3 regions of the Streptomyces sp. NPDC025651 genome follow, and region 3 is predicted to be linked to each of the others. Evidence: riboswitches for the same ligand, from Rfam matches in the RefSeq annotation. Region 3 holds a riboswitch; each other region holds the start of a gene.
What was found. A riboswitch is a leader RNA that binds a small molecule or an ion and turns the genes downstream of it on or off. The one in region 3 is predicted to bind cyclic di-AMP.
Positions count from the first base shown of each region.

Region 1 (7,855 bases), on a different contig from region 3:
CCTCGCTTACCCGCCTCGACCTCTCCTGCCACTGTGAAGGCGATACCGTCCAGGATGTCGTGCTCGCTCACGACGACCTCGCGGGCGCCGATGCGCTCCATGATCGCGAGCAGCACGAGGCCGCCCGCCGCGATGACGTCGACGCGGCCCGGGTGCATCACCGGGATCGCGGCGCGCTCGTCGTGCGTGGCGTGCGCGAGGCGGTTCACGATCTCGCCGACCTGCTCGTACGGGATGCGGGAGTGGTGGATGGCCTGCCAGTCGTAGCTCTCCAGGCCCAGCGCGATCGCGGCGATGGTGGTCACCGACCCCGCGAGGCCGACGAGCGTACCGGCCTCCTTGAGCGGCACCGTCTCCTCGGCCAGGTCGAGCGCGGCCTCGATGTCGGCGCGGACCGCGTCGAGCTGCTCCTGCGTCGGCGGATCGGTGACGGCCCCGTCGCGTACGAGGTGGCGCTCGGTCATGCGGACACAGCCGACGTCGACCGAGCGGGCCGCCCGCGCGTGGTCCGTGCCGACCACGAACTCGGTGGAGCCGCCGCCGATGTCCACGACCAGATACGGCTTGGCCAGGTCGTCGCGGCCGGTCAGCTCCTTGGTCGCGCCCGTGAAGGAGAACTCCGCCTCCTGGTCGCCGGAGATGACCTCAGGCTCGACGCCCAGGATGTCCAGGACGCCGCGGACGAAGTCGTCGCGGTTCTCCACGTCGCGGGACGCGGAGGTCGCCACGAAGCGGATCTTCTGGGCGCCGTGCTCCTTGATGACGGCGGCGTACTCGCGGCAGGCGGCGAAGGTGCGGTCCAGCGCCTCCTGGGCGAAGCGGCCCGTCTCGTCCACGCCCTGGCCGAGCCGCACGACCGTCATCCGCCGGTCCAGGTCGACCAGTTCACCGGTGAGCGGGTCCGCGTCCGCCACGAGGAGGCGGATCGAGTTCGTGCCGCAGTCGACGGCGGCGACGCGGGTCACTCGGCGCCCTCGGTGGCGCACGGCGTGACGCACGCGCCCTTGGCCCACCACTCGGGCAGCATCGCGATGGCCTCGTCGCCCAGCGGGTTCACGCCGGGGCCCGCGGCCAGCGAGTGGCCGACCAGGACGTGCAGGCACTTCACGCGGTCCGGCATGCCGCCCGCGCTCGGAAAGCCCTCCAGGACCTCGATCTCGTCGCGGCGCGCGATGTAGTCCTCGTGGGCCCTGCGGTAGGCGGCGGCCAGCTCGGGGTCCGTCTTGAGGCGCTCCGACATCTCCTTCATGACGCCGTTGGCCTCGAGGGTGCCGATCGCGGAGGCCGCCCTCGGGCACGTCAGGTAGTACGTCGTCGGGAAGGGCGTCCCGTCCGGGAGGCGCGGCGCCGTCTCGACGACGTCGGGCTGTCCGCAGGGGCAGCGGTGCGCGATGGCCCGCAGGCCGCGCGGCGGGCGGCCGAGCTGCTGCTTGAAGGCCTCGACGTCGGCGTCGGTGGGCTCGGTGCGCGGGGTGCTCGGCGGGGGCGTTTCCATGCCTGTCTTTCCATGTCCGTGGGTCAGTCGTCGGGGCGGTCGGCCTTGTCGACGCCGTCCCAGACGTTCGAGTACCAAGGGCGTGTGGCCGCCCCCTGGTCCGTGCGCCGGCTCTTCGCCGCCGCGGGGTCGATCACCGTGAATCCGGTCTCGCCCGGCATCACGTAGTGCAGCCGGTCCCGGATGCGCTGCTCCGCGTACGCGTCGTCCTGCCAGCGGGCCTTCTCGTCGCGCAGCTTCTCGACGTCCTCCTGGCGCTCGGCCTTCTGCCGGCGCAGGTCGTCGATCTCGGCGCGCTGCGAGACGTACTGCCTTATCGGGTACGCGAGCGCGACGACGAGCGAGCAGAGCACGAGCGCGAGGAGCGCGGCGCGGCCGGTGAGCCGGGAGCGGCGGGCCTGGCGCTTGGTCTGGGAGCGGTAGACCCGCTCGGCGGTCTGCTCGCCGAGCAGCTTGAGGCGGGTCGCCGTGGAGAACCGGTCCTTGGTCCCGGCCTTGGCCATGGTTCCGCCTCCCCAGTGCAGCGCGACAGTGCCTCAACGTACCTACGTCCCCGCACACGGTACGGGACCGCGTGCGGGGACGTAGGTAACCCGGCGTCACGACCGGGCTTCGTGCGTGATCAGCCCTTGAAGCGCGGGAAGGCGCTGCGGCCGGCGTAGACCGCGGCGTCGTCGAGGATCTCCTCGATGCGCAGGAGCTGGTTGTACTTCGCGACGCGCTCGGAGCGGGCCGGGGCGCCGGTCTTGATCTGGCCGCAGTTGGTGGCGACGGCCAGGTCGGCGATGGTGACGTCCTCGGTCTCGCCGGAGCGGTGGGACATCATGCACTTGAAGCCGTTGCGCTGGGCCATCTCGACGGCGTCCAGGGTCTCGGTCAGCGAACCGATCTGGTTGACCTTGACGAGCAGGGCGTTGGCCGAGTTCTCCTCGATGCCGCGGGCCAGGCGCTCCGGGTTGGTGACGAACAGGTCGTCGCCGACCAGCTGCACCTTGTCGCCGAGCTTCTCGGTGATGACGTTCCAGCCGGCCCAGTCGTCCTCGAACAGCGGGTCCTCGATGGAGACGAGCGGGTACGAGGCGACGAGCTCCTCGTAGTACTCGGTCATCTCGGCGGCCGAGCGCTCCTTGCCCTCGAACTGGTACTTGCCGTCCTTGTAGAACTCGGACGCGGCGACGTCGAGGGCGAGCGCGATCTGCTCGCCGGGGACGTAACCGGCCTGCTTGATGGCCTCGAGGATGAGGTCGAGCGCGGCGCGGTTGGAGTCCAGGTTCGGGGCGAAGCCGCCCTCGTCGCCGAGGCCGGTCGACAGGCCCTTGTCCTTCAGGACCTTCTTGAGGGTGTGGTAGACCTCGGTGCCCCAGCGCAGGGCCTCGGAGAAGGACTCCGCGCCGATCGGGGCGATCATGAACTCCTGGATGTCGACGTTGGAGTCGGCGTGCGACCCACCGTTGAGGATGTTCATCATCGGGACGGGCAGCAGGTGCGCGTTCGGGCCGCCGAGGTAGCGGAACAGCGGCAGGTCGCTGGCCTCGGAGGCGGCGTGCGCGACTGCGAGCGAGACGCCGAGGATGGCGTTGGCGCCGAGCGAGCCCTTGTTGTCGGTGGCGTCCAGGTCGAACATGGCCTGGTCGATCAGGCGCTGCTCGGTGGCGTCGTAGCCGACGAGCTCCGGGCCGATCTGCTCGATGACGGCGAGGACGGCCTTCTCGACACCCTTGCCCTGGTAACGGTTCGGGTCACCGTCGCGAAGCTCGATGGCCTCGAAGGCACCGGTGGAGGCACCCGACGGAACGGCGGCACGACCCGTGCTGCCGTCGTCGAGGCCGACCTCGACCTCGACCGTGGGGTTGCCTCGGGAGTCCAGGATTTCCCGGGCTACGACGACGTCGATGGACGGCACGAGCATCTCCTTCTGGGATGTGACGCTTTTACGCGGGCCGCTTCGGCCCTGCGTCTCCTGAGCCTAACGGGCTCCGGAGCTTCGGCCAGCCGACCGCCCGTCCCGTGGGACGGCCAAGGGCCCAAATACCCGGGAAACGGGACGGAAGCCCGTGTTTCTACTGGCCGGTAGCTCGCTAGGGGCGAACACGGGGCCGGGCCGCGCGGACCGCGGGCTCCGGTTCGCCGGCGGCGGACATGGCCCGGCCCCGGTGCGTACGGGGGATACGCGCACCGGGGCCGGGAGCCCGTGGGGACGGGGGCCGGCCGTGCGTCCGCCGAGGCACGGCCGGTGTGGAGCCCTTAGCTGAGGTGCAGCTGCTGGCCCGGGTAGATGAAGTCGGCGTCGTCGATGATGTCGCCGTTGAGCTTGTAGACCTTCTGCCAGCCGCCCTTGACCTTGTGGTCCTCGGCGATCTTGGACAGGGTGTCGCCCGTCTTGACCTTGTACTCGCCGTCGCCCTTCTTGACCGTCTTGCCGGTCGGGGTCTCGACGGTCTTCTTGGTCTCGGTCTGCGGCGTCGGCTGCGGCTTCGGCGCGGCCTGCTGCTGCGGGGCCTGCTGCTGCGGAGCGGCCTGCTGCTGCGTCTTCTGCGGCTGCGGCTTGGTCTGCTGCTGCGGCTTGGCCTGCTCCTGCGAGCCGCCGCCGTTGTACGCGGCGCCCGAGAGACCGACGCCACAGCTCGGCCAGGCGCCCTTGCCCTGGCCCGCGAGGACCTTCTCGGCGATCTCGATCTGCTGCGCCTTGCTGGCCTTGTCGGCGGTGGGCGCGTACTTGGTGCCGCCGTACGCGGCCCAGGTGGAGGCGGAGAACTGCACGCCGCCGTAGTAGCCGTTGCCCGTGTTGATGGACCAGTTGCCGCCGGACTCGCACTGGGCGACCGCGTCCCACTCGGCACCGGTGGCGGCGTTGGCCGAACCGGCCGCCATCAGCGGGGCGGCGACGGCCGCGCCGGTGACGCCGACGAGCGTGGCGACACGGGTGGCCTTGGACGGGCGACGGTGCTTGCCCTTGCCGGAAAGCAGCATGAGTTGATCCCCTACACCGACGCCTGCGAGGTGAGCTGTCGGGTTCGGGCCGATGTGGTTGCCCGGCCGCGCTTCCTAGAGCGCGACTTCACCCCTAGCCGTTTCCGGCACTTACCTTGGGTCCCCCGCTCCTGCCTACGGCGCTCTTGAGCGACGACTGTTCCCGTCCGGCCGTTGGCAGGATTCGGCGTACCGACCGGCGGGGCCCGCAGTGGCGAGCGGTCACGACCGTAGCCACGCAATCCACCGAATTTCAAAGACGATCAGGCCTTCTGAGACCCATCTCTCACTCGCGCCAAACCGGACATACGGCGCGAAGTACCCGCCCGACTCTTCGTCAACTTCCGTTACTTTTCGCCCAGATCGAGGCTCTGACCGGGGAGGATGAGGTCCGGGTCGGCCCCGACGGTCTTCTTGTTCTCGCTGTAGAGCTCGTGCCATCCGCCGTCGACGTCGAGGTCGTGCGCGATGGCCGAGAGGTTGTCTCCGGAGCGCACCGTGTACGTCCCGTCGGCGACCTCGTCCGTGCGGTCGCCGCCGCGCGACGCGTGCCGTCCCGGACGGTCGCCCTCGCCGCCGGACGGGCTCTCGTCGGCGCGGTCGCCGCGGTGGCGGCCGCCGGACGAGTCCCCGGAGCCCTCGGACGGGTCGGTCGAGTCCTCGGACTCGGGCGAAGTGGTGTCCTTCTGGCCGGACTTGCCGGAGCCGCCCTTGCCGTCGCCCTTCTCGCCCTTGTCCTCCTGGTCTTCCTTGCCGCCCTTTTCACCGGACTTGTCGTGATTCTTCTCTCGGGACTCGTCGTCCGAACCGGGCGTGTCGCTCGCCTCGTCGGAGGGCTCCGGAGTCTTGGAGGCGTCGTCGGACGGCTCGTCCGTCTCCCCCTTCTCCTTCTCCTTCTCCGAGCCCTCGGGGGCCTTGGAGTCCTTGTCCTTGCCCTTGTCGTCGCCCTTGTCCTTGTCCTTGGCGTCCTCGGAGCCGGAGGGGTCGGACGGGTCGGACGGGTCCGAGGGCTGCGGCGTGACCGGGGCGCCGGGGTCGACGTCGGCCGCGGCGCCGTCCTGGGTCAGGCCCGCGATCGGGGCGCAGCTCGGCCAGGCGGCGGTGCCCTGGTCGTCGAGGATCTGCTCGGCGACGGCGATCTGCTGCGAGCGGCTCGCCTGGTCGGCGCTCGGCGCGTACGCGAGGCCGCCGTACCGCTCCCACGTCTCCTGGGAGAGCTGGAGCCCCCCGTAGTACCCGTTGCCGGGGTTGGCGCTCCACGCGCCGCCGCTCTCGCACTCGGCGAGCTTCTCCCACGTCGTGGTCTCTGCGGCACTGGCGCTGGTCGCGCCGAGCAGCGGGATGGCGATGGCTGATCCGGTGACTCCTGCCGCGACGATGAGGGCCGGGGCTTGGCGGGGGCGTCGGTGACGACCATTGCCGGAGAGCATGCGGTTGCCTTTCGGGAGACTATTGCGGCGACTTGTGCGCCTGGGGCGCTCAAGTCGTCGTGAACGTAGCCGCAGTCGAACGCTTGTCACAAGTCGATGCAGCGGAGATCACGTAAAAGTCACATCCGTGATGGCCCGTCAGTTCGGCGTCAATCGGACGTCGTTTTCTGTGCGGTCGTGAACTCCACGGGCAGGGTGCGCAGTCCGCGCATGATCAGCCCACCACGCCACCGCAAATCGGCAGGATCCGCCGCGAGTTGCAGGTCGGGGAGGCGGCGCAGGAGCGTCGCGAGGGCGGTCTGGCCCTCCAGGCGGGCGAGCGGGGCGCCGAGGCAGTAGTGGATTCCGTGCCCGTATCCGAGGTGCTGGTTGTCGCGGCGCGACAGGTCGAGGGTGTCGGGGTCGTCGAAGCGGGCGGGGTCGCGGTCGGCGGCGGCGAGGACGACGAGGACGGGGTCGCCGGCCGCGATGTCCTGCCCGCCGACGCTGAGCGGCTCGGTGGCGAAGCGCCAGGTGGCGAGCTCGACGGGGCCGTCGAAGCGGAGCAGTTCCTCCACGCCGGTCTCCAGGAGTGCGGTGTCGCCCTCCTGGACCGCCCTCTGCAGGCGCTCGCGCTGCTCGGGGTGGGTGAGCAGGGCGTACATGCCGTTGCCGATGAGGTTGACGGTCGTCTCGAAGCCCGCGAAGAGAAGGATGAAGGCCATCGCGGCCGCCTCGTTCTCGGTGAGGTGCTCGCCGTGGTCGGAGGCGCGGATGAGGCCGGAGATGAGGTCGTCGCCGGGTTCGAGACGCTTCCTGTGGATCAGCTCGGCGAGATAGCCGCGCATCTTCTTCACGGACCGCGCGACGCCGCCTCGCGGGCCTCCGCCGTGGCGGATCATCATGCCCGCCCAGTCGCGGAAGTCGTCCTGGTCCTCGCGCGGGACGCCGAGGAGGTCGCAGATGGCGTAGATGGGGAGGGGGAAGGCGAACTCGTGGATGAGGTCGGCGGTGCCCTCTTCCGCGAACCGGTCGATGAGCTGGTCCGTCAGCTCCTGGACGCGCGGCGCGAATTCCGCGACGCGGCGCGGGGTGAACGCCTTGGAGACGAGGCGCCGCAGGCGGGTGTGGTCCGGCGGGTCGATGTTGAGCAGATGCGTCATGAGGTTGGCGCTGCGCTCACCCGGGATCCCGGTCTTGCTCCTCGCGTGCGCGGGCTCGTCGTGATGGGCGGGATTCTTGCTCAGCCGCTGATCGGCGAGGGCCTGCCGCGCATCCGCGTACCGGGTGACCAGCCAGGCCTCGACCCCGCTGGGCAGCCGCTGCTTGCTGACGGGCTCGTTCTCCCTGAGCCATGCGTAAGCGGGATAGGGGTCGGTGGCGAACTCCCAGGTGAAGAGCTCGGGCCCCTGGGCCTCGGGCGGGGTGGTCTCCGGGGCGTCCGCGGCCGCGGACGGAGCGGTCTTTTCGGTCACTCCTTGACGGTATCCGGCTTCCTCTCCCGGCCGGACCGCAGGTGAGCGAGGGTGGCGGCGGCCCTCTCGTCGCCCTGTTCGGCGGCGCGCGCGAGCCAGTGCTCGGCGCGGTCGACGTGCAGCCGGGCGAGTGCGCTCGCCGCCCAGCGGCCGCCGTCGGCCGCGGCCATCTCCATGTACCGGGCGGCTTCGGCGTACTCGCCGAGCTCCAGGAGGTCCTCGCCGACGGACAGCGCGCTGCCCCGGTCGAGGTCCACCACCCTGCCGTACCAGTGCCTGGCGTCCGCGATGTCCCCCGCGCTGCCGGCGAACTCCCCCAGGGCCCGCATCACGTCGACGTCGCCCGCCTCCGCACGCGCCCGCAGGTCGGACCTGGCCGCCGCCAGCATCGAGCCGTGCTCCGCCGGGCGGTGCTGCTCCACTGCCTTGACCATGGCCCACCAGACGTACTGGTCGGCGGCCGGGAAGTCCGGCGCGCGCAGGGCGTCCGCCACGAGCGTGCCGCA
Region 1 covers NZ_JBVHLZ010000010.1:294,860-302,714, reverse strand. The annotation lists gene ACZ4D5_RS31995 (Ppx/GppA phosphatase family protein) at 1-965, opposite strand, end outside; gene ACZ4D5_RS31990 (DUF501 domain-containing protein) at 962-1,495, opposite strand; gene ACZ4D5_RS31985 (FtsB family cell division protein) at 1,519-1,998, opposite strand; gene eno (phosphopyruvate hydratase) at 2,118-3,404, opposite strand; gene ACZ4D5_RS31975 (transglycosylase family protein) at 3,740-4,465, opposite strand; cyclic di-AMP (ydaO/yuaA leader) riboswitch at 4,471-4,618, opposite strand; gene ACZ4D5_RS31970 (transglycosylase family protein) at 4,813-5,895, opposite strand; gene ACZ4D5_RS31965 (cytochrome P450 family protein) at 6,045-7,349, opposite strand; gene ACZ4D5_RS31960 (sel1 repeat family protein) at 7,346-7,855, opposite strand, start outside.
Region 1: it holds a riboswitch for cyclic di-AMP, as region 3 does, so the genes downstream of both, ACZ4D5_RS31975 (transglycosylase family protein) here and ACZ4D5_RS12255 (M23 family metallopeptidase) in region 3, are expected to answer to the same signal.

Region 2 (7,855 bases), on a different contig from region 3:
CCTTCGACACGGGCGCGTACGACGCGACGGCGTGGAACTCCGCGGGCGACACCCACGAGGCGCACGACGCACACAAGGCGCACGACGCCCACGACCCGCACGAAGCACCTCGGCCGTACGAGTCCGCGGAGCCCGAGGACGCCCAGCCGTACGAGCTCACCGACCAGTACGAGATCGCGGCCGACTCCGCGTACGACTCCACGGATCACGAGTCCGCGGACGCCGAACCGCCCGCGGACTCCTGGTCCCCCGCGCCTTCCGCCCCCCGCGCCTCCCGAGGAAGGAACGGCGGCGACCCCGCGGGCGGTGGCCGCTCCAGGACCCGCCGCCGCACCCCCGCCAAGCGCTCCGCCCTCCTCACCGTCGCCGTGCCCTCGGCGTGCGTGATGGGCGTCGCCGGGGTGGCCGCCGCCTCCGTGGGCAACTTCGGCGGCGACGACGAGAAGGACACGACGGCATCGGCACCGGACGCCACGTCCGTGAAGCCCTCCGCCGCCAACAACAAGCTGGACACCCAGCTGGCGAACCTCTCCGCCGACGCGGGGGACTTCGCCGACCGCGCGAGCCGCACGCAGGAGCGCATCGACCTCAGGGCCGAGAAGGTGGCCGCCGAGAAGAAGGCGGCCGCGGAGGCCGCGCGCAAGGAGCGGCTGCGCCCCAAGTTCGCCCTGCCGGTCAAGCAGCACGGTCTGAGCGCGATGTACGGCCAGGCGGGCATCAACTGGATGTCCGCGCACTCCGGCATCGACTTCCCGGTGTCGTACGGCACGGAGGTCATGGCCGCCACCGACGGCACCGTGTCCACGAAGTGGAACAGCGCCTACGGCAACATGGCGATCGTGACCGCGAAGGACGGCACGGAGACGTGGTACTGCCACCTCTCCACGCACAAGATCTCCAGCGGCCCCGTGAAGGCGGGCGACGTCATCGCCTTCTCCGGAAACTCCGGCAACTCCACGGGCCCGCACCTGCACTTCGAGGTGCGCCCCGGCGGCGGCTCGGCGATCGACCCGCTGCCGTGGCTGCGCAGCCACGGCCTCGACCCGACGTAACCCCGGCCGCCGCCTTCGGCGTCAGAGCTTCTCGACCGGTGCGTACCGCAGCAGGAGCCGCTTCGGCTTGGGCTCGCCGAAGTCCACCGTCGCCTCGGCGTTCGCGCCCGTCCCCTTCACCCCGACCACCGTGCCGAGGCCGAACTGGTCGTGCGTGACGCGGTCGCCGACCGCGAGCGAGACCACCGGCTTCTCCGACGCACGGCGCGTGGCGAAGCCCTGCGCGCCGCCGGAGCGGGAGCGCGAGGAGGACAGCGTCGAGGCGATGCCGCCGGCCGGGCCCGAGGAGCGGGACGGCGCCGGGGCGCCGACGGAGCCGGTCCGCTTCCAGTCCAGGTGCGCGTCCGGGATCTCCTCCAGGAAGCGCGACGGCGGGTTGTACGAGGGCTGGCCCCAGGCGCTGCGCATGGAGGACCGCGTCAGATAGAGCCGTTCACGCGCGCGCGTGATGCCCACGTACGCGAGGCGGCGCTCCTCCTCCAGCTCCTTGACCTGCCCGAGGGAGCGCATGTGCGGGAAGACGCCGTCCTCCATGCCGGTCAGGAACACCACGGGGAATTCGAGGCCCTTGGCGGTGTGCAGCGTCATGAGGGTGATGACTCCGGAGCCGTCGTCCTCCTCGTCCGGGATCTGGTCGGAGTCGGCGACCAGGGCGACACGCTCCAGGAAGTCGGAGAGCGACCCGACGGGAGCGGCACCTTCCGCACCCTCGACGGCCCCGGCGGTTTCCGTGCCCGCCGCGGTTTCCGTGCCCTCGGCGGCCTCCGCGCCCGCCACGGCTGCCGCGCCCGCCGCGGTCCCCTCGGCACCCGAGTCGCCTTCCGCCCGGCCGTTCTCCTGCTCGAACTCCAGCGCCACGGCGGCGAGTTCCTGGAGGTTCTCGATGCGGGTCTCGTCCTGCGGGTCGGTCGAGGCCTGCAACTCGGCCAGATAGCCGGTGCGTTCGAGCACGGCCTCCAGGACGACGGCCGGGCCCGCGCCCGACTCGACGATGGTCCGCAGCTCCTCCATCAGCGTGTTGAAACGCTTGACGGCGTTGACCGAGCGGGCCGCCATTCCGTACGCCTCGTCGACGCGGCGCAGGGCCTGCGGGAAGGAGATCTTCTCGCGCTGCGAGAGCGCGTCGATCATCGCCTCCGCGCGGTCGCCGATGCCCCGCTTGGGCACGTTGAGAATGCGGCGCAGCGGGACCGCGTCCTCGGGGTTGGCGAGAACACGCAGGTAGGCGAGGACGTCGCGGACTTCCTTGCGCTCGTAGAAGCGGACGCCGCCGACGACCTTGTAGGGCAGGCCGACGCGGATGAAGATCTCTTCGAAGACACGGGACTGGGCGTTCGTGCGGTAGAAGATCGCGACGTCGCCGGCCTTGGCGTCGCCCGCGTCCGTGAGGCGGTCGATCTCGTCGGCGACGAACTGCGCCTCGTCGTGCTCGGTGTCGGCGACGTACCCGGTGATGCGTGCGCCCGCGCCCTGGTTGGTCCACAGGTTCTTGGGGCGGCGGCTCTCGTTCCGCTCGATGACCGCGTTCGCGGCGCTCAGGATCGTCTGCGTGGAGCGGTAGTTCTGCTCCAGGAGGATCGTCGTCGCGTCGGTGTAGTCCTCCTCGAACTGGAGGATGTTGCGGATGGTGGCGCCGCGGAAGGCGTAGATCGACTGGTCCGCGTCACCCACGACGCACAGCTCGGCCGGGTCGTCCCCCTCGCCTCCGGAGGGGCCGACCAGCTCGCGCACCAGGGCGTACTGGGCGTGGTTGGTGTCCTGGTACTCGTCGACCATGACGTGCCGGAAGCGGCGGCGGTAGTGCTCGGCGACGTCCGGGAAGGCGCGCAGGAGGTGGACCGTCGTCATGATCAGGTCGTCGAAGTCCAGGGCGTTCGCCTCGCGGAGGCGGGACTGGTACATCGCGTAGGCCTGGGCGAGGGTCTTCTCGAAGCCGTCGGCGGCCTGGCCCGCGAAGTCCTCCTCGTCGATCAGCTCGTTCTTCAGGTTCGAGATCTTGGCGCTGAAGGACTTCGGCGGGAACTTCTTCGGGTCGAGGTCCAGGTCGCGGCAGACCAGGGCCATCAGGCGCTTGGAGTCCGCGGCGTCGTAGATCGAGAAGGAGGAGGTGAAGCCCAGCTTCTTGTACTCGCGGCGCAGGATGCGGACGCAGGCGCTGTGGAAGGTCGAGACCCACATCGCGTTCGCCCGCGGGCCCACGAGCTGCTCGACGCGCTCCTTCATCTCGCCCGCGGCCTTGTTCGTGAAGGTGATCGCGAGGATCTGGCCGGGGTGCACACCACGCTCGGCGAGGAGGTGCGCGATGCGGTGGGTGAGCACGCGGGTCTTGCCGGAGCCCGCGCCGGCGACGATGAGCAGCGGGGAACCGGCGTGCACGACGGCCGCGCGCTGGTTCTCGTTCAGCCCGTCGAGGAGCGTGGCCGGGTCGATGACCGGGCGCGGGGCGCCGTCGCGGTAGTGCGTGTCCCGGGACAGGGGCGCGTCGAACTTCCCGTCGAACAAGTCGTCCGGAATGGGCTCCGGAGCGCTGTCCTCGGGCGGCGGCGGGGGCTCTTCGTCCGCGGCCCGTGAGGGCTGCAGGTCCGCCAGGAAGCTGTCATCAAAGAGGCTGCTCATCGCCTCCCGAGTCTAGGCGGCCCCACTGACAACCCGCCCCGGGTTCCGGCCACCTTCCCCTGGGAGCGACGCCCCGCCTACGCCCCGCCTACGCCCCGCCCCCGGACGGTCACACTCCGCATCCGTCCGGCGCGGCCGCGTCAAGGGCCTCGTAACGTCACGAAAATGTATCGGGCATATCGAACATCAACCTTCACACGGACCACACGAGTTGGCTAGCGTGCCCGGCGGGCCGCTCGTCCCCCACCGGCGAACCCCGCCGGGAACGGGTGGCCTCCGCCGAGTCCGACATGTTCGGAGCCGGGGACCCACCAAGACCTTGGGGTGAATCGGTCCCGTACGAAGCACGAAGTACGGGGCTGTAGGGCAACCTTCCGGACCACCCGCCCGAACCCGACAGCTAACCCGGTAGGCGGTCTACGGAAGGAGTCGCCTCCTTGGCGTCGCACCGCAAGCCGCGGACCCGGGCAGCCGGAATACGCACGACCCCCGCCATCGGTATCACGACGGCGGCCCTCACCTCCGTGGCCCTCCTGTCGCAGAGCGCGCAGGCCGCGCCCTCCGCACCGACGAAGCCCAGCCTCGAAGAGGTCCAGAAGAAGGTCGACGACCTCTACCACCAGGCGGGCGTGGCCACCCAGAAGTACAACTCGGCCAAGGAACGCACCGACAAGCAGCGCAAGAAGGTCGACCGCCTGCTCGACGACGTGGCCAAGCGCACCGACAAGCTGAACGAGGCGCGCCAGGAGCTCGGCTCCTTCGCCGCCGCGCAGTACCGCACCGGCGCCGTCTCCGACACGGCCACGATGATGCTCGCCGACGACCCGCAGGGCTACTTCGACCAGAACCACCTGTCGGACCGGCTCACCGAGCGCCAGAAGAAGGCCGTCGACGACTACCAGGCGCAGCAGGTGTCGGCGTCGAAGCAGCGTACGAAGGCGGCGAAGAGCCTCAAGACGCTGAGCGACTCGCGGGACGACCTCAGGACGAGCAAGCAGACCGTCCAGAAGAAGCTGGGCGAGGCCCGTGAGCTGCTTTCGGAGCTGACCGCCGAGGAGAAGGCCCGGCTCGCGGCGATCGAGCGGAAGAAGGAGCAGGAGGCCAAGCGCAAGGCCGAGGAGCTGGCCCGCAAGCAGGCCGCCGAGGCGGAGCGCAAGCGCAAGGCGGAGGAGGCGGCCCAGAAGGAGAAGGAGCAGGAGGACGGCCAGGACTCGGGCACCGGATCGGGTTCGGGTTCCGACACCGGCTCCGGATCGGGATCGGGATCGGGCTCCGGGAGCACGGACAGCAGTTACGCCGCCAAGGCCGCGAAGGTCATCGACTTCGCGGAGGCCCAGATCGGCAAGCCGTACGTCTGGGGCGCCACCGGGCCCGACTCCTACGACTGCTCCGGGCTCACCCAGGACGCGTGGAAGGCCGCCGGGATCTCGCTGCCGCGCACGACGTGGGACCAGGTGAAGGTCGGCACGACCGTGAAGACCGCCGATGCCCAGCCGGGCGACCTGGTGTTCTTCTACGACGACATCAGTCACGTGGGCATCTACATCGGCAACGGCAAGATGATCCACGCCCCGAAGCCGGGCGCGAACGTCCGCGTCGAGTCGATCTACTACATGCCGATCCACAGCGTGGTGCGTCCCGCGTAAGCACCCTCTACGCGCGTGTGGCCCGCATCCCCCGGAGGATGCGGGCCACACGCGCGTAGAGGCGGAGAACTCAGGTCCGCGGCGCACTCGGGTTCACGGAGAACTCAGGTCCACAGCACCGCGATGAAGATGTTCGCCGTGGTCAGCAGGCCGACCGCGCCGAACAGGCCCTTGTCGACCTTCTCCTCGTCGCGCTTCACATAGACCAGCGCGAGGATCACGATCAGCACGGCCATCTTGATGCCGATCTTGAGGTTGTTGACCGTGTTGCCGTCCGCCTGGTTGAGGCCCACCAGGGCCACACCGGTGACGAGCATGACCAACGCGCCGTGCAGCATCGCCGGGCCGAAGCGGGCCGCGCCCTGACCCATCTGCTTCATCTGGGTCAGGAAGCCGCCCAGGAGCGAGGCGATGCCGATGATGTGCAGGCCGACGAAGAGATGGATGAGTACGTCCATGAGGCCGGAGCCTAGCCGGGGCGCTCGGGGCCACGGCAGGGACCCCCGTACCACCACTCCGCGGGCAGGCGTGCCACAAACGCCCCATCGGTCACCGATGCGCAGGAAGAGGACATCACCTCATGATCGACACGGTCGGACACGGTCACTTTTCCGCCCACTTCTGCCAGTTGCGCACAATCCGTCACCAACCCGTGACGGTCAGGTTTAGCGTCCTCCAGCAGGTGACCGGCTCCCCACCGTCGTCCCGCCCAGGACGGCAGTCGGCCACCACCGCCGAGAAACCCGGCGGCGGCCCGCTCCCCCTGTGCGGGCCGCCGCCGGACACGTAAGGAGCCCGATTCGTGGCAGCGCACCGCAAGCCCAGACAGCGCTCGCTCAGCGGGAGCACCGCCCGCACCGCCGCCACCCTGGCCCTCGCGGGAGCCGCGTCGGCGACCGCCTTCGACGGCACGGGACACGCGGAACCGCGGCTCAGCCCCGCCGAGGTGAAGTCCAAGGTCGACGCGCTCTACCACGAGGCGGAGATAGCCACCGAGAAGTACAACGGCGCGGAGGAGAAGGCGGAGAAGGCCGAGAAGTCGCTCAGGAAACTGCGTGACGAGGCGGCCCGCAAGACGGAGAAGCTCAACTCCGCCCGCAACTGCCTGGGTTCGTACGCGGCGGCGCAGTACCGGGCGGGCGGCATCGACCCCTCCGTGCAACTCGCGCTCTCCTCCGACCCCGAGCAGTTCCTGGACCGCGCCGCGCTCGCCGACCGCGCCGGCAGCCGCCAGGCCGCGGCCGTCAGCGGCGTACGAAAGCAGCTCCGCTCGATCGACCAGCTGCACAGCGAGGCCGACGACCGCCTGGCCGCCCTCACGGCGCGCCAGGCGGAGCTGCGCAAGCACAAGAAGACGGTCACCGACAAGCTCGGCGAGGCGAAGCGGCTGCTGTCCCGGCTCACCGCCGACCAGCGCGCCAGGATCGCCGACGACGAGGGCGACCGGGCCGCCCGTTCAGCGGGCCGCGACGCGGCCGTGGGCGCGCCCTCCAAGGCCCCCAACGCCCGTGCCGCGGCCGCCGTCTCGTACGCGTACAAAGCCATCGGCAGCCCCTACGTATGGGGCGCCACGGGCCCGAGTGCCTTCGACTGCTCGGGGCTCACCCAGGCCGCCTACCGCTCGGCGGGCGTCTCCCTGCCCCGCACCACCTACGCCCAGATCGGCGCCGGCGAGCGGGTCTCCCGCTCCGAACTGCGCCCCGGCGACCTGGTGTTCTTCTACTCAGGCATCAGCCATGTCGGCCTCTATGTCGGCAACGGCCAGATGATCCACGCCCCGAACCCGAGCGCGCCGGTGCGGCTCGCGCCCATCGACCAGATGCCGTTCGCGGGGGCCACCCGCGTGGTGTGAGCCGGTGCGCCGCCCGGCGCCGAGCCGGTGCGCCCGACCACCGGTGATCAGGCACGACACCCACCAGTAATGTCGGGCACATGCCTAGCCGTACGCTGCCGCCGCCTCCGCCTCCCCCACATCTGCGCACCTGGCCGGACCGGCAGGCGCTGCTCGCGGACCGGGAGAGGGCACTGCGGGAGCTGCGCAGGCGGCACCTCGGGGTGCACAGGCTCCTGCTGCTGTGGCTGTGCGGCGTCGGCGGCGTCATCGGCTGGGCGCTGCTGACCCAGCCGATCAAGTACATCGACGACAAGGACCCCGGCGTCTTCCTCCTGGCCCCGGTCCTCGCGGTGGCCGGCCTGGCGGCACTGGCCCCCTCGGTGATCGGCGTCGTCCTCGGCATCCGCCGCGACCGGCGGATACGGGAACTCACCGACGCCTGGCTGGCGTTGGACAACCATCCGGCGTCCGACGCCCGGCTGCGCTCCCCCGGCCTCAGCCTCTGCTGGCTCCTGGCCTCCCTCGCCCTGTGCGCGCTCGGCCTGTGGGCGTCCTTCGCCGCGGCCGCGTACGCCGAACCGGGCCGCGAGACGTACACCGACGTCGCGCTCGGCATGGGCACCGGCCTGATCCTGTGGCTGACGGGCCTGCTCGGCGCCGCGAAGGCCGCGGGACACTACCGCTGGGCCCTGCGGAAGCTGGGCCCG
Region 2 covers NZ_JBVHLZ010000004.1:353,373-361,227, reverse strand. The annotation lists gene ACZ4D5_RS18015 (M23 family metallopeptidase) at 1-1,052, shown strand, start outside; gene ACZ4D5_RS18010 (ATP-dependent DNA helicase) at 1,074-3,668, opposite strand; cyclic di-AMP (ydaO/yuaA leader) riboswitch at 3,936-4,098, shown strand; gene ACZ4D5_RS18005 (C40 family peptidase) at 4,106-5,314, shown strand; gene ACZ4D5_RS18000 (hypothetical protein) at 5,419-5,772, opposite strand; gene ACZ4D5_RS17995 (C40 family peptidase) at 6,117-7,166, shown strand; gene ACZ4D5_RS17990 (hypothetical protein) at 7,247-7,855, shown strand, end outside.
Region 2: it holds a riboswitch for cyclic di-AMP, as region 3 does, so the genes downstream of both, ACZ4D5_RS18005 (C40 family peptidase) here and ACZ4D5_RS12255 (M23 family metallopeptidase) in region 3, are expected to answer to the same signal.

Region 3 (7,855 bases):
GGGCCTGAGCGGCGCGTTCTCGTGCTCGTGCTCGTACCCCTCCTTGTTCTGGCCGCGGCCTGCGGTGGCGGCGGCAAGAAGGGTTCGGCCCCCCGGGCCGCCGCCCGGCCGCTCGACCTGCCGTTCACCCACCCCGGCGTCCTCGTCGGCAAGGCGCAGCTCGACCGGGTCCGCGCGCACGTCCGGGCCAAGGAGCAGCCCTGGCTGACGGCGTTCGAGCAGATGCGCGACAGCAAGTACGGGGCCGCCGACTACCGGGCCACTCCGTACGCCGTCGTGGAGTGCCCGCCCGACACCCGCCCCGGCCGCGGCTGCGTCGAAGAGCGTGAGGACGCCCTGGCCGCGTACACCCAGGCCCTTCTCTGGAACGTCACCAAGGACCGCGCGCACGCCGAGAAGGCCGTGCAGATCATGGACGCCTGGTCGAGGGTGATCACCAAGCACACCGAGGCCAACGCCGGGCTGCAGACCGCCTGGGCCGCCTCGTCCTGGGCCCGCGCCGCCGAGGCCGTGCGCTACACCTACGACGGCTGGACCGACGGTCAACTGCTGCGTTTCGAGCGGATGTTGCGCAACGCCTATCTGCCCCAGGTCAAGGACGGTTCCGCCGACTTCAACGGCAACTGGGACCTCGTGATGGCCGACGCCACCATGGCCATGGCCGTCTTCCTCGACGACCACGCCACCTTCGAGAAGGCCGTGCACCACTTCAGGACGCGCGTGCCCGCGTACTTCTACCTGGAGTCCGACGGGAAGCTGCCCGTCTCCCCGGAGGGCAGCGGCATCGACACCGCCGCCGAGCTGACGAGTTACTGGTTCGGGCAGGACACCTTCGCCGACGGGCTCTCCCAGGAGACCTGCCGCAACTTCAAGCACGCCGGTTACGCGCTCGCCGCCACCTCCCACATGGCGGAGACCGCCCACCACCAGGGCGTCGACCTGTACGGGGAGGTCCAGGAACGGCTGCGGGCCGCCTTCGAGTTCCACTCCGCGTACCAGCTGGGCGCCAAGGCCCCGGACTGGCTGTGCGGCGGCAAGGTGCAGCGCGACATGGGGCCCGACACGGAGGTCGGCCTCAACCATCTGCGGGGGCGGCTGGAGCTGGAGATGCCGCAGACCGAGAAGTACACGGAGCGGCGGCGGCCCGAGGGCACGGACGGCCTCTTCGTGGCCTGGGAGACCCTCACGCACGCGGGCAACGCGTAAGTGGTTCGACGCACCCCTCCGGATGGCGTACTGTTGTGTTCACCGACGCGGGGTGGAGCAGCTCGGTAGCTCGCTGGGCTCATAACCCAGAGGTCGCAGGTTCAAATCCTGTCCCCGCTACTGAAGGCCTGAGGCCGGGAAGCATCAGCTTCCCGGCCTCAGGTGTTTTCCCGGTCCCGTCGTCCGGTCGGTCCCGTAACCCGGACGGCCCACATCAGGTCGCACCCTTCCCCCGCTGCGGGAAGCCTGGATGGAGCGCGGTGATGGGCGCGGAGTCGGCGGGAGACAAGCGGTGGGGCAGCGAGGAGGATCCGGCGACAGCGGTGCCACCAGCCGGGAGGCCACCCACGAGTGGGCCTTCGTCAGATCCCTGCCCTTCCTGCTCCTCATCGTCGGCGTCGTCTTCGACGTGTTCACCCCGCCGGACTTCACCGCGGCGCCCCTGTTCACGGCCGCCCCGCTGATCGCCGCCCCCTTCTACTCGCTGGCCAACACCGTCCTGACCGGCGTCGCGGCCTCGGCCGCCGTCTTCTTCCTGCACTACGGCAGATCGGCCAACAGCCATGTCGAGGCCGTCACCGAGCTGATCACCGTGATGACCGTGGCCGCCCTCGCGATCGTCATCAACCGCGTCGTCCGCCGCGGCAACGCCAAGCTCGCCACCGCCCGTTCCATCGCCGAGGCCACCCAGCGCGCCGTGCTGCCCGAGCCGGATCCGCGCATCGGCGGGCTCGACATCGCGGCGCGGTACGAGGCCGCGCAGGCCGACGCGTTCATCGGGGGCGATCTGTACGCGGTGCAGGACACCCCGCACGGCGTACGGCTCATCGTCGGCGACGTACGGGGGAAAGGCATGGGCGCGGTCGCCGCGGTCGCCGTCGTCATCGGCGCCTTCCGCGAGGCCGCCGAGCAGGAGGCCACCCTGGAGGCGGTGGCGCAGCGTCTGGAGCGGGCCCTCGCGCGCGAGGGCACCCGGCGCGACGGGCTCGACGCCTTCGAGGGGTTCACCACCGCGGTCCTCGCCGAGATCCGGCACGGCGAGGGCGTCGTACGGCTGATCAACCGCGGGCACCCGGCGCCGCTGCTGCTGCGCGGCGACGGGCGTCTGTGCGTGCTCTCCGCGAGCGAGCCCGCCCTGCCGCTCGGCATGGGCGAGCTCGGCACCTGGCCGGACCGGGCGGACGAGACGGACTTCCCGCCCGGCGCGATGCTGCTCCTGTACACGGACGGCCTGTCGGAAGCGCGCGACGTGGCGGGGGAGTTCTACGATCCGGCGGCCCGGCTCGGCGGGCGGATCTTCCCGGGGCGCGGAGGGCCGCACGCGCTGCTCGCCGCGCTCACGGAGGAGGTGCGGCGGCACACCGGGGGCGCCGCGACGGACGACATGGCGCTTCTCGCGGTGCGGCGGCCGACCGCCGACGATTCCGAGGGGACGCCCGCCCCCGAGCCCCCGGTGACACCGCGTGACTGAAGAGCACCCCTCCGCATAACAACTGACGTACTGTCAAGAGAATGTGAAGCTCCGGTGTGCGTGCGGGTGGGGTCAACTCGCCCCGTTCCGAACCCTCGTGTCCCGGTAAGTACGGCCGAAGAGCGTTAACGATCAACCGGAACGGCTTGGAATACCGACCTGCCGTCTATTAACGTTCGATAACGCAGCGCGGTCGTCCCAGCCGTCACTCGAGGCGGCTCCGTGCGCACGCGCCTAATCCCGCAAGGGAGCCGGGGAACCACCAACTTGGGGTGAATCGGGCATCTGTGCATCCGTGCCAGATGTTCGTAGGAGACCTTCCTGCTCCGAACCCGTCAGCTAACCCGGTAGGCGAGAAGGAAGGAAAGGAGTGCGCCCCAGTGGCGTCCAACCGGCCTGCCCCCCGAGCCGTGTACGTGCCGAATGACGACGACTTCGGTTCGTACGACGAGGCACCCTTCGAGGAGTGGAACCCCACCGAGGAGTCCATCCGTCCCGTCCGCGGCAGGCACCGTGTGCACAAGAAGAGCGGCGGCGGACTCGCCCGCAGCTCCACCGTCCTCGGCGTGGGCGTCATCGCCGCCGTCGGCGCGGGCGGCATCGCCACCGCGCAGGGCGGCAAGCCGCCGGTCTCCATATCGATGCCCGACCTGGGCACCGTCACCGACTCGCTGCCCGAGGCCAAGTCCCTTCCGGGCGTGGGCTCTTTGATATCCGACGACGACGCGTCGGACACCACGACCACCGCGGCCGCCGCTGCCCCCCTCACCGCCGCCGGCGTCAGCACCACCGACGCCGAACAGGGCACCACCGACGCGGGCGAGGCACTGCGCGCCCGCATCATGCAGCAGGCCGAGAACCAGCAGAACCAGGCGGACGCCGCCGTGCAGACCGCGGCCGAGGACGCCGCCGTCAAGAAGGCCGCCGAAGAGGCCGCCGCACAGCAGAAGGCCGCGGAGAAGGAGGCGGAGGCCAAGGCCGCCGCCAAGAAGAAGAAGGAAGAGGAGGCCAGGAAGGCCAAGGCCGAGGCCGAGCGCCTGGCCAAGCTCGCCAAGAGCTACGCCATCCCCACCTCCTCGTACACCCTCACCTCGCACTTCGGCGACGCCGGATCCATGTGGTCCTCCGGCCACCACACCGGCCTGGACTTCGCCGCGCCCACCGGCACCCCGCTCAAGGCCGTGCACACCGGCACCGTCAAGGAGGCGGGCTGGGCCGGGGCCTACGGCTACCGCACCGTCCTGGAGCTCGAGGACGGCACGGAGATCTGGTACTGCCACCAGTCCTCGCTGAACGTCAGCGCCGGCCAGAAGGTCACCACGGGCGAGGTCATCGGACGCGTCGGCGCGACCGGCAACGTCACCGGGCCGCACCTCCACCTGGAGGTCCACACGCCCGACGGCACCGGCATCGACCCCCTCGGCTGGCTGCAGAGCAAGGGCCTCAACCCCTGACGCACCCCAGGAACTCCGGCGGTCCTGGCGGCGACCCCCCGACGCCAGGGCTGCCGGTCCGGCGTGTCCGCAGGACGGGGCTGCGTGCCCAGGCCGCCGCCTTTACGGAATGCCGCTTCCGGTAAGCGTGTTGAGGAACGTATGACGTCTCTTCGCACACTTGGCTCATCCGACCTCGAGGTCTTCCCCCTCTCCCTCGGCGGCAACGTCTTCGGCTGGACCGCCGACCGCGCGGCGTCCTTCGCCGTGCTCGACGCCTACACCGCGGCGGGCGGCAACTTCATCGACACCGCCGACGCCTACTCGTTCTGGGTGGAGGGCAACAAGGGCGGCGAGTCCGAGACCCTCATCGGCGAGTGGCTGGCCGAGCGCGGCAACCGCTCCGACGTCGTCGTCGCGACGAAGGTCGGCGCCCTCCCCGAGTACAAGGGCCTCTCCGTGAGCACCATCAAGGGCGCCGCGGACGCGTCCCTGCGGCGCCTCGGCACCGACTACATCGACCTCTACTACACGCACTACGACGACCCGTCGGTGCCTGTCGAGGAGATCATCGGGGCGCTCGACGAGCTGGTGACGGCCGGCAAGGTGCGTGCCGTCGCCGCCTCCAACATCACGCCCGAGCGGCTCCAGGAGTCCCTCGACTTCTCCGACCGCGAGGGCCTCGCGCGCTACGTCGCGCTGCAGCCGCACTACAACCTCGTCTCCCGCGACACCTACGAGGGCCCGCTCCAGGAGGTCGCCTCGCGCTCCGGCCTCGCGGCCGTCCCCTACTACGCGCTCGCGTCCGGCTTCCTCACCGGCAAGTACCGCCCGGGTGCGCAGGTCGAGAGCGCGCGCAGCGGCAAGGTCGCGGAGTACGCGGGCACCGAGCGGGGCGACCGCGTCATCGCCGCGCTCGACGAGATCGCCGCGGCGCGTGGCGCCGAGGTCGCGACGGTGGCGCTCGCCTGGCTCGCGGCACAGCCCACCGTGGCGGCGCCGATCGCCTCCGCGCGCACGGTCGAGCAGTTGCCGGCGCTTCTCGCGGTGGCGGACCTGGAGCTGACGGAGGCGGAGGTCGCGGCGCTGACGGCCGCGTCCGCCTGACGTCGCTCCCTAGGAGCGGTAGGGGTTGTACGTCGGGTAGCCGTAGGCCGGGTAGGGCTGCGGCTGCCCGTACGGGGGAGGGCCGTAGGGGGCGGGCCCGTAGGGAGGGTGGCCGTACGCCGCGTACGGCATGGGGGGCATGACCGGCGCCGTCGCCCGCGCCGCGTACGCGAGGGCGGGGCGGGCCGGTTCGCGGCGCTCCCAGAGCTTCTCCAGCAACTCCCGCTCGCGTACGACGAAGTCGGCACCGGCGCGGCCGCGGCGGCCCCGGTGGCGCAGCGCCGCGAGGGACGTCGCGTACTGCTGGTACTCCACGACCGTGCGGGCCGCCGCCTTGCCCCAGGTGTACGAGGCGTAGTCGCGGGCCAGGGCGCGGGCGCGCATCGAGCCCAGCGCGTACGGCTCGGGCGGGGTGAGCCAGCCCGCCACCGCGTACACGGGCAGCTCGGCGCGGATCGTGCGCAGCTCGCGCTGCCTGGTCCAGATCGCCAGCCAGGTCAGCAGGCCGAACGAGGGCAGCATGAAGAGCGCGTACACGGTGAAGAAGCCGTACTGCCCGAAGACCGCGGAGCCGTTCCACAGGGCGTGCATGCCCATCGCGAGCAGCAGTCCGGCGAGCGGGAGCAGCACGCGGCGCACCTGCTGGCGGTCGGCGCTGAGCGCCGCGATGCCGAAGCCGATGCCGGTCAGGACCGTGAACAGCGGGTGCGCGAAGGGCGACATGACGACGCGTACGAAGAAGGTCGCCGCCGTCACGGAGGCGAGGCCGCTCTCACGGCTGAGCTGGTCGGTGACGTAGGCGTTGCCCAGATAGAGGATGTTCTCGGTGAACGCGAAGCCGGTCGCGGTCACCCCCGCTATGACGACGCCGTCGACGATGCCCGTGAAGTCGCGTCTGCGGAAGAGGAAGACGAGCAGCACCGCCGCCGCCTTCGCGCTCTCCTCGACGATCGGGGCGATGACGGTCGCGCCGAGGGTGTCGGCGCTGGTGGGGTCGGCGGTCGCGGTGGCTATCCAGCGGATCGCGAAGCTGTTCGCGACGATCGCGATGAGCGCGGCCGCGCAGGCCCCCCAGGAGAAGGAGAAGAGGAGGTTCCGCCAAGGGCCCGGTGCCACCCGGTCCAGCCAGCGGAACGCGGCGACGAGCAGCGGCACGGGCACGGTCGCGAGGCCGAGCCCGACCAGGAAGCCCTGGGTGCCGGTCTGCTCCCTGACCAGGGCGAGGATCACCAGGCCCGAGAGGGCGAGCAGCGTGACGAGCGCGGCCACGCGTATCGCGCGCCGCTGCCACCAGCGGGCACGGCGCAGCTCCCCCGGAGCGGGCGCCTCGGGGGGTATCGGATACGGAGTACTGATGGCCACCTGTTGACCCTAACGAGGGATGGGGGTGGCCGCGACGGTGTCTCAGGCCGCGGGGGCGGAGTCGGACCCTCCGGTTCGGCGGAACAGCAGGTCGTGGACGACGTGGCCCTTGTCGAGGCCCTGGCCCTCGAAGCGGGTGAGGGGGCGGAAGGACGGCCGTGGCGCGTACCCGCCGTCGGGCTGCGTGTTCTCGAAGTCGGGGTGCTCGGTCAGCACCTCCAGCATCTGCTCGGCGTACTCCTCCCAGTCCGTCGCGCAGTGCAGGATCGCGCCGGGCTTGAGGGAGGGCGCGGCCAGCGTCAGGAACTCCGGCTGGATCAGGCGCCGCTTGTGGTGGCGGGCCTTGGGCCAGGGGTCGGGGAAGTAGACGCGCAGGCCGTCGAGCGAGGCGGGCGGGAGCATCTCGCGGAGCAGGATGATCGCGTCGCCGTTGGCCACGCGGACGTTGGTCAGGCCGTTCCGCTCGGCGAGGCCGAGGAGGTTGCCCTGGCCGGGGGTGTGCACGTCGACGGCGAGGATGCCGGTGTCCGGGTCGTCGGCGGCCATCTGGGCGGTGGCCTCGCCCATGCCGAAGCCGATCTCCAGGACGACGCGCTCGACGGGCCGCTTCTCGTCCGCGAACAGCTCGGCGAGGTCCAGCGTGCGCAGCCCGTCGATGTCCAGGCCCCACGTGGGCCAGAGCCGGCGCAGGGCGTCGCCCTGGCTGGTGGTCACCCGGCTGCGACGGGGCTGAAAGCTACGGATCCGCCGCTCGTGGTGCGACCCCGCGGGGTCGGGCGATGGCCCGCCGGGAAACCGCGGCGCGGCCTGCGGACGACCGGTCGGCCGGTCGGCTTCGGGGGTGTTGGGTGAGTCAGACACAGTGCGGCAATTTTACGGGGAGATGAGCTGCGGGCACGTGGTCGCGCCCCGTAAGGGGTGTGGGGCTGTGTCGTCAGCGGTTTTGGCGTGGGGGCAGGTGTCTGAAGGGGGTGTGGGGCTGTGTCGTCAGTGGTTGTGCCGTGGGGCGGGGGCAGGCTCCTGAAAGGGGCGCGGGGAACTGCGCGACCAGCCACATCCGGCCCGCAGCCAAGCGGAGACCCCAGCAACCCCGGCCCCGCATCCACCCCAGCAACCCCGGCCCCGCATCCACCCCAGCAACCCCGGCTCCGAATCCACCCCGGCCCCGATCCACCCCGGCAACTGAAGCCACCCAGAAGCCGAGGCCACCCCTCAGCCGTCGCCTCGCAGAGCGATCTGCGCCCGGCGGGCGACTTCCCTGCCGATGGGCAAGGAC
Region 3 covers NZ_JBVHLZ010000002.1:920,496-928,350, forward strand. The annotation lists gene ACZ4D5_RS12240 (alginate lyase family protein) at 1-1,206, shown strand, start outside; tRNA gene ACZ4D5_RS12245 (tRNA-Met) at 1,253-1,326, shown strand; gene ACZ4D5_RS12250 (PP2C family protein-serine/threonine phosphatase) at 1,457-2,677, shown strand; cyclic di-AMP (ydaO/yuaA leader) riboswitch at 2,899-3,046, shown strand; gene ACZ4D5_RS12255 (M23 family metallopeptidase) at 3,058-4,131, shown strand; gene ACZ4D5_RS12260 (aldo/keto reductase) at 4,273-5,217, shown strand; gene ACZ4D5_RS12265 (PrsW family intramembrane metalloprotease) at 5,227-6,579, opposite strand; gene trmB (tRNA (guanosine(46)-N7)-methyltransferase TrmB) at 6,622-7,440, opposite strand; gene lhgO (L-2-hydroxyglutarate oxidase) at 7,792-7,855, opposite strand, start outside.